Regions from separate parts of the Streptomyces sp. NPDC046977 genome, predicted to be linked through region 1. Evidence: riboswitches for the same ligand, from Rfam matches in the RefSeq annotation. Region 1 holds a riboswitch; the other holds the start of a gene.

What was found. A riboswitch is a leader RNA that binds a small molecule or an ion and turns the genes downstream of it on or off. The one in region 1 is predicted to bind cyclic di-AMP.
Region 2: linked by a shared signal. The riboswitch ahead of ABZ883_RS27145 (transglycosylase family protein) and the one ahead of ABZ883_RS03085 (M23 family metallopeptidase) in region 1 are both predicted to bind cyclic di-AMP.

What each region holds. Positions count from the first base shown of each region.
Region 1 covers NZ_JBEYWO010000002.1:129,718-134,090, forward strand. The annotation lists gene ABZ883_RS03070 (helix-turn-helix transcriptional regulator) at 1-97, opposite strand, end outside; gene ABZ883_RS03075 (hypothetical protein) at 223-840, opposite strand; gene ABZ883_RS03080 (hypothetical protein) at 876-1,046, opposite strand; cyclic di-AMP (ydaO/yuaA leader) riboswitch at 1,820-1,959, shown strand; gene ABZ883_RS03085 (M23 family metallopeptidase) at 1,971-3,275, shown strand; gene ABZ883_RS03090 (hypothetical protein) at 3,397-3,678, opposite strand; gene ABZ883_RS03095 (DUF6227 family protein) at 3,794-4,373, opposite strand, start outside.
Region 2 covers NZ_JBEYWO010000020.1:60,378-64,750, forward strand. The annotation lists gene ABZ883_RS27135 (GNAT family protein) at 1-373, shown strand, start outside; gene ABZ883_RS27140 (aldo/keto reductase) at 410-1,417, opposite strand; cyclic di-AMP (ydaO/yuaA leader) riboswitch at 1,912-2,121, shown strand; gene ABZ883_RS27145 (transglycosylase family protein) at 2,126-3,262, shown strand; gene ABZ883_RS27150 (SAM-dependent methyltransferase) at 3,467-4,282, shown strand; gene ABZ883_RS27155 (EAL domain-containing protein) at 4,279-4,373, shown strand, end outside.

The sequences.
Region 1 (4,373 bases):
TGCGCGCCGTGCCGCTGACCGCCACCCCCGCATCCTGAGGGCTCAGCCGCGCCCTGCGGGTCCGCAGGAACTCCCTGAGCTCGGCGTTGTGCTCCATGTCCTCCAGTATGGGCGGCCGGTCATGCACGCGCCCGGCCCCGCGTCCCGGCCCAGGTCGGGGGCGCGAGAGGGGTTTCGGAACGGGACCGGGCGGCGCATCCCGGGAGACGGGCCGGACGTGGGCTAGACGCCCTCCTCCAGATGGCGGAGGCGTTCCTGGAAGTGGTCGAGGCGGGCACGCAGGGCCGCGGCCTCCGCGGCGAGCTCCTGCCGCAACGGCGGGCCGTCGGCGGGGAGCGGGGCCTCACCGGTGACGTTGACGCCGGGGCCCGCGAGCCGGCCGAAGTCCGCCGGGTCCAGCACCCACAGGCCCGCCGCGCAGGCGCGGCAGGTGCCCTGGAGGGTGCGCCAGCCGGGCAGGCCCGTGCCGTCGCGCACGAAGACGCGTGCCGGACGCCCGCAGCGGCAGGCCGCCATGCGGACGGTGCGCACCCGCTGCCGGGCGTAGCGCATGCCGCGTTCGTACCGGGTGTACGCGCCCAGCACGCTGACCTGGAGGATCACCGCGTCACCGCAGTCCGTGGCGCAGGTGAGCGCCTGCGCCTCGGCGGCCGTGTGGAGGCAGTAGAAGCCGCAGTCGCAGCCCCGGGCGGGGCTGGCGTGCCGTCTCCCGTAGCCGCACCGGGCGTCGTCGAGCACGCCGTACACGATGCGCCCACCGAGGGAGACGCCCCGGAAGCCGACGCGCGTGCCGTCCGCGGAGAGCATGGGGAACGCCAGCTTCCAGCCGGTCGGCGGCACCGCCGGCCGCTCCTCCGGCAAGCGGCGCCCGTACCTCACCGGGCCGCGGCCTCGGCGCTCTCGGGCTCCTGCGCGGCCGTGACATCCGCCGACGAGGCGGTCCGGGCCGTCACCTCTGCCGCGACGTCGATCTCCTTCGCGACACCGGGCGGCTCGTCGCCGGTCTCCTCCGCGTAGCCCTTGGCCAGTGCTTTGCCCAGCTTCATGCCAGCCTCCAAGATCGGGCGAATCCGCCGTACTCGGGCATGATGACGCACCCGCGCGGCCGTCGCATAGGGGGCGTGGGGGCTCCCCGCCGCCCGGGACCGGGCTCCGGCCGCGCGCCTTCCTCCGAGGGGCGGCCGCGGGCCTCAGTGGTCACGTCATTGACGGCACATCAGCGTCCGATGGCCTCTTATGGCTCGTCACGACGGCCGCTATGCCCCGGTTCTGCCACTTTTCGATGCCACGTCAGCCCCACGCATACGCAGCCGTTGCGTGTCAAGAGTGACGAGGGTCACGGCGCCGTCGTGTGACCCGTGGGACGCCCGGGGAATTTCGGCGCCGGGTCCGCGACCCCCGTCGCCGCACGCCCCGCGCCTCCGTGGCGGGCGCCGCGCTCCGCGAGGGCCCGAACAGCGGCCGTCCGCCCCACCGCTTTCCGGCCTCACGGGTGGCGTGAAGTGCACCGCAGGCCAGGAAGGCGCTCCGGCGCGGACGGTGCTCCGCGACCTCTCGGCGCCTTCCGGGGGCGGGTGTTGGGTGGCCGGGACCCGGGGCTGATCCTCACTCCTCGTGAGCAGATCACTCCCTTCCGCATAACGACTGATGCACACTCACATATCTCGTTGGTCACGGCAGTCACAGCGGAATGTCCGCCTCTGACCGTTCCATCCCTATAGATTCCCGCTGTGAACTCGCCGAAGCGGCTTGGAATTGGGTGCCGCCTCTATTAACGTTCGATAACGCAGCGCGGTCACCCGTCGCCCGCCAGGGTGGCGCCGTGCGCTTGCCGAATCCCGTCCGCGGGAACCGGGGAACCACTTCCTGGGGTGAATCGGGGGGCTCGCACAGTCCTCGTAGGAGACCTTCCTGCTCCGAACCCGTCAGCTAACCCGGTAGGCGAGAAGGAAGGAAAGGAGTGCGCCCGCGTGGCGTCGAACGAGCCTGCCCTGATACCCGGACAACAGCACCAAACGACCGGGTACGCCAACCCCGAGTGGGACACCGCCGAGTGGAACATGGCCGCCGGCTGGAACCCCCCGGCCACCGAGCAGACTCCGCCGACGAAGAACGCGATAGACGGCTGGGACACCGCGGAGTGGAACTTCGCCGCCGGCTGGGTCGAGGAGGCACTCGCCGCCGCCCCTGAGCCCGCCGCCGAACCGGTCGAGCCGGTCGCCCCCTTCACGCCGGTCGCCCCCGTGCCCGAGCCGCGCAGCGCGGTCGAGGCCGCCGCCTTCCTCGACGAGGCGTACGGCGTCCGCGAGACCGGCCCCGCCCATGAGGCGGACACCCGGGACACGAACACCGCCCAGCCGCTCCCTCCGTTCGGCGAGCCGGAGCCGGCCACCGAGCCGTGGAACCCCACCGAGGAGTCGACCGCCCCCGTCCGCGGCCGGCACCGCGTGGCCAAGCAGCGCACCCTGGGCCGCGGTTCGGCGGTCTTCGGCGTCGCGGCCGTGGCCGTGCTCGGTGTCGGCGGTGTCGCGACCGCCGAGGGCAAGAACCCGCTCCCCGTCTCCCTCCCCAAGATGCCCGAGGTCTCCAAGGTGCCCGGGATCGGCGGCCTGCTCGAGAGCGAGCCCACGGCCAAGCCCGTGGCCCAGGCCCTGACCCCCGGCGCCGGCGAGGCGCTGCGCGCCCGCATCCTCGACCAGGCCCAGCAGCAGCGGAACGCCGCCGACCTCGCCGCGCGCACCGCCGCGCAGCAGGAGGCCGCCGCCAAGGCGGCCAAGGCCGCCGCCGCACAGCAGGTGCGCGTGGAGGCCGCGGCGAAGAAGAAGGCCGCAGAGGAAGCCGCGAAGAAGGCCGAGGCCGCGCGCCTGGCCGAACTCGCCAAGAGCTACACCCTGCCGCTGACCTCGTACACGCTCACCGCGAGCTTCGGGCAGTCCAGCTCCCTGTGGGCCAACACCCACACCGGCCAGGACTTCGCCGCCCCCACCGGTACCCCCGCCAAGGCCATCCACAGCGGCACCATCACCGAGGCCGGCTGGGCGGGTTCGTACGGCTACCGCATCATCCTGACCCTCGACGACGGCACCGAGCTCTGGTACTGCCACCTCTCCTCGATGCTGGTCACCTCGGGCAAGGTCTCCACCGGCGACACCATCGGCCGCGTCGGCGCGACCGGCAACGTCACCGGCCCGCACCTGCACATCGAGGTCCGCCCCGGCGGCGGCGACCCGATCGACCCGATGCCGTGGCTGCGCAGCATGGGCATGAACCCGTGACCCGATGAGCTGAGAAGAACGTCGTACGCACGGACCCCGGCGGCCTGGTGGCACCCCCGACACCAGGCCGCCGGTCCGTTGTCCGGTGGACGTACTGCGGCGGACGTACTCCGGCGGACTACTACGGCACGAGGAAGTTGTAGAGCTCCGAGACCCTCGGCGGCCCGCTCGGCTCCGGGAACCCGGACTCCTTGGCCGCGGGCATCATGATCAGCAGGTAGGCCTCCAGCGCCTCGGCGGAATTCCACACGTTCACGATCCGCAGACCGTCATTGGTGATCACTGCGGCGTGGGCCAGCAACCCGGCGGGCGGATGGTCGGGGCCGAATCCGGCGCGGTGATTGGCCTCCTCGTACTGCAGGGCCGTCACGCCCGGGAACTCGACCTCCGCCAGGACCGTCATGGGAACCTCCCGTTTCCCTCTACGCCCAATTTCCCCCGGCTGCGGAGCGCCCGCAACGGGAGATGGCCGCGCACCCCAGGGGCACGCGGCCACACTGCGAGGGCCGGGAAGGGCGCTACAGCGCCTCCATCCGCACGTCCGCCGAGTCGCAGGCCACCGTCTCGTCCACGTAGACCTCGCACACCGGCCGCCCGTCGGGCGTCATCGTGTGCTCGACCTCCCACAGGCTGAGCTCCTCGCCGCTCGCGAGCAGGAACGCGTGCTCGTACAGCGTCCAGCCCACCACCCGGCCGGTCCCGATCCGGGTGTGCCGGCCGGTGACGTACGCGATGTCGTGGCCCACCGCGGAACCGAGCCGGGCCCGCAGGTCGTCGCCCGGCGCGTCCCCGTTCTCAGCGCGGCGCAGCAACCGCCAGGCGTGCTCGGCGGAGTACTCCCGCTCGTACTGTCGCGGGCAGGGCACCGCCTCCGGGCCGAACCGCGGCAGCCGGGCCAGCCACTCCGCGGCCTCCGCCTCCAGCTCCTGCGGCGCGGGCTCGCCGAAGCGCAGGTCGATCACGTGCTGCGCGGCGAGCAGCACCTCCGGGTCGGCGTACACCTCGTACAGCGGGTCCTCGCCCGGCCCGGTGTTGTGCTCGATCTCCCACAGCACCTGGGTGCCGCCGTCGGCGAGCAGGAACGTGTGGCGCAGCGTG
Region 2 (4,373 bases), on a different contig from region 1:
GTCCGCCGTCCCGGCCTGGCCCGCGGGCCGCACCACACCGCGCCCGGCGGGGGCGCCCACGGTCGCCGAGATCGGCAGCACCTGGCTCTCCGCCTCGGCCCAGCGCACGCCCTGCAACACCGAGGCCAAGCTGCTGCTGCTCACCCACGCCTTCGAGACCTGGGGCGTGCTGCGCGTCACCTTGAAGACCGATGCCCGCAACGCCCGCTCGCGTGCCGCGATCGAGCGCATCGGCGGACGCTTCGAGGGCATCCGCCGCGCCCATGTGCGCGCGACCGACGGCACCGTCCGCGACAGCGCCTACTACTCCGTCCTCCAGGACGAGTGGCCGGGTGTGCGCGACGCTCTGCGGGGCCGCCTCCAGGGGTCCTGACGGGCGGGACCCCCGGGGCGGCGACGCCTGCGGGAACTACGGGATCTCGACGCCCGCCTCGGCCGACAGACGGTCGATCTCGGCGAGTTCGGCCTCGGTGAGGGGCTCCGCGTCCAGGGCCGCGAGGTTCTGGTCGAGCTGCGCGACGCTGCTCGCGCCGATGAGCACGGAGACCACCCGCGGGTCGCGCAGGACCCAGGTGAGGGCGAGCTGCGCGAGGGTCTGGCCGCGTTCGCCGGCGAGCTTGTTGAGGGCGTGGAGCAGGGTCAGCTTCTCGTCGGTGAGGGCGTCGCGCTTGAGGAAGTGGCCGAGCGCCATCCGGGAGTCCGCGGGGACGCCGTCGAGGTAACGGTCGGTCAGCTGGCCCTGGGCGAGCGGCGAGTAGGCGATGAGAGCGGTCTCGGTCTCCCCGACGGCGTCGAGGACGCCCGCCTCGGGTCCGCGCTGCAGCATGCTGTACGCGGCCTGGTGGATCAGCAGCGGGGTACCGAGTCCGCGCAGGATCTCGGTGGCCCGGCGGTGGGCGTCCGCGGGGTAGTTGGAGATGCCCGCGTACAGTGCCTTGCCCTGGCGGACCGCGGTGTCCAGGGCGCCCATGGTCTCCTCCAGGGGCGTGTCCGGGTCGAAGCGGTGGGAGTAGAAGACGTCGACGTAGTCCAGGCCCATCCGGCCGAGGGACTGGTCCAGGGAGGCCAGCATGTACTTGCGGCTGCCCCACTCGCCGTACGGGCCGGGCCACATGTCGTACCCGGCCTTGCTGGCGATGAACAGCTCGTCGCGGTACGGGCGCAGGTCCTGGGCGAAGAGGGTGCCGAAGTTGGCCTCGGCCGAGCCGGCGGGCGGGCCGTAGTTGTTGGCGAGGTCGAGGTGGACGACCCCGCGGTCGACGGCGCGGCGCAGCACCGCGCGCTGGGTCTCCAGCGGCGAGGTGTCGCCGAAGTTGTGCCACAGGCCCAGGGACACGGCGGGGAGCAGGACCCCGCTGCGGCCGGTGCGGCGGTACTGCATGGAGGCGTAGCGGTCTTCGGCGGCGAGGTAGGGCACGCGGGGGCTCCCGGTCGAGGTGTGGGTACGGCGGTGCACTGAGGTGTCGATGTAAGAAAATGTTCGGGATTGGGAGGCTACCCCTGGGGGTTCCGCGCTGTCACCCGGGTTCCGGGCCCCATGGCGCCTTCCTGGAGGGCGGGTTGGAACGCCCCATGTCCTGTCTTATCCGGCATCGAGGGTCGTAAGCGGACATATGTATCCACAGTGCATGCGTAGGCAATAGGTGCGTGATGGGTGTCACGCGGCGAACACGCTGCGGCGCCTCGCGGCGACCGAGCGTCGATTTATGCCCCCCATATTCACCACTCGTGTGCGGCCGTTCGCCCGGGGTCATCAATTCGCCTACACAGAGCGGACACATCTCACGTAACGTCACGGAATTCATTGATCGACTTGCCGGTCGGCAATTGCTGTGATTCAGGACCTTGCCGGGGCGCGATTGCGTCGTTTAGCTTCCAAGTCCCGCAGGCCGGATGCCGGCGGGAATTCTTCCGAGTGGAACGCCTAATCCTGCCGCCACTCGTAAGCCGGATGACAAGACCGCACGGCAGGAGCGGGGGACCCAGGTAAGTGCCGTTCCGTGTCACGGGACGGCTTGGGGTGAAGTCGCAGCGACGTGCCTTTGTTTGGCATGCCTCCATGCGGCCGGGCATCTCCAGCCCGAACCCGACAGCTCACCTCGTAGGCGTCGGAGAGGAATTCCCCATGCCCGCAAAGGGAAAGCACCGTCGTCAGCGGACCAACCGTTTCGTCCGCATCGGCGCATTCGCCGGCACCACGAGTGCCGCGATTGCCCTTCCGGTTGTCGGCGCCACCGGTGCCCATGCCGCTCCGGTGAGCGTCTGGGACAAGGTCGCCCAGTGCGAGAGCACGAACAACTGGTCCATCAACACCGGTAACGGTTTCTACGGCGGCCTCCAGTTCACCCAGAGCACCTGGGCCGGCTTCGGCGGCACCAAGTACGCCGCCCGCGCGGACCTCGCGACCAAGGCCGAGCAGATCGCGGTCGCCGAGAAGGTCCTGGCCGTCCAGGGTCCGCAGGCCTGGCCGGTGTGCGGTCCCAAGGCCGGTCTGACCAAGGACATGGCCGACACCTCGGCCACCCCCGAGAGCGTCGCCGGCACCACCGCCCCCAAGCCCGCCACCCCCGCGAAGGACACGACGGCCGGCAAGCCCGCCGGCTCCTCCTCCAAGCCGGGCACCGGCGGCAGCTACACGGTCGTCGGCGGAGACACCCTCTCCTCCATCGCGGACGCCCAGGACGTGGCCGGCGGCTGGCACGAGCTCTACGCCGCCAACCGGTCCGTCATCGGTGGCGACCCCAACCTGATCCGCCCGGGCCAGGTCCTGGCGCTGAGCGGCAAGGTCAAGGTCGCCCTCCCGGACAAGCCCGCGAGCACGCCCGCGCCGGCCAAGCCCTCCACCTCGTCCGCCTCCGGCTACACGGCCCCGCTGGACCACGTCACGCTGGGCACCCCGTACCACCAGGCCGGCTCCATGTGGTCGAAGGGCTACCACACCGGTGTCGACTTCATCGCCTCCACCGGCACCAAGGTGAAGGCGATCGCCTCCGGCACCGTGGTCTCCGCGGGCTGGGGCGGCTCGTACGGCAACCAGGTCGTCATCAAGCACGCCGACGGCAAGTACTCGCAGTACGCCCACATGTCCTCGCTGTCGGTCTCGGCCGGCCAGACCGTCTCCGAGGGCCAGCAGCTGGGCCTGTCGGGCGCCACCGGCAACGTCACCGGCCCGCACCTGCACTTCGAGGTGCGCACCACCGCGTCGTTCGGCTCCGACATCGACCCGCTCGCCTACCTGCGCGCGCACGGCGTCAGCGTCTGAACAACCTGACTGCCCGTCATCCGGCGGTAGTACGTGCCCTGTTCCCCGCACCGCGGGGGCAGGGCACGTGCCGTTGGCGAGTGACCGAAAACGGATCGAATATTTCCATTTCTGGTTTCCTCTCGATCGAACGATCAGTAGCCTCTGAGCCACGCGGCCGTCCCCACGGAGCCGTGCCCTGATCCCGACGAGCTGGAGCCGTTGATGGAGCGTCCCGCCTGGGCCCCCCAAGGCATCGACCTGTCCGTCCCGAGCGTGTCGCGCATCTACGACTACTACCTGGGCGGATCGCACAACTTCGAGGTCGACCGGGAGGCGGGGCGGCGGGCCATCGAGGCCTTCCCGGGCCTGCCCAAGATCATGCAGGCCAACCGCGCCCTCATGCGCAGGGCCGTGCGCTTCGCGGTGGACGAGGGCATCACCCAGTTCCTCGACATCGGCTCCGGCATCCCCACCTTCGGCAACGTCCACGAGGTCGCCCAGGCCGCGGACCCGGCCGCCCGCGTGGTCTACGTCGACCACGACCCCGTCGCGGTCGCCCACAGCCGCGCCGTGCTCGACGGGCACGAGAACGCCGCGATCGTCGCCGCCGACCTGCGGTCCCCGCGCGACATCCTCGACAGCGAGGAGACCCGCCGGCTGCTGGACCTCGACCGCCCGGTGGCGCTGCTGCTGGTGGCCGTCCTCCACTTCGTCGAGGACGCCGACGACCCCGCCAAGGCCGTCGCCGAACTGCGCGACGCGCTCGCACCGGGCAGCCTGCTCGTCCTCACCCACGCCTCCGTGGAGGGCGGCCCGCGCCGGCCGGAGGAGGGCGAGCGGGTGGAGAGCGTCTACCGCAAGGCCAGTTCGCCGCTGATCATGCGCTCGCGGGCCGCGGTGGAGGCGTTCTTCGACGGCTTCGAACTCGTCGAACCCGGCCTGGTCTCGCCGCCGCTGTGGCGGCCGGACGGCTCGGACGACGACGAACTCGACCCGGTGGTCTTCAGCGGGTTCGCGGGCGTCGGCCGCAAGGCGTGACCGTGGCCGCGGAACCCGACCCGGAGCCCGAGCCCGCCGACGGCCTGCGGCGCTTCGCGATCATCTGGAGCCGGGCGATCTACCCGGCCAC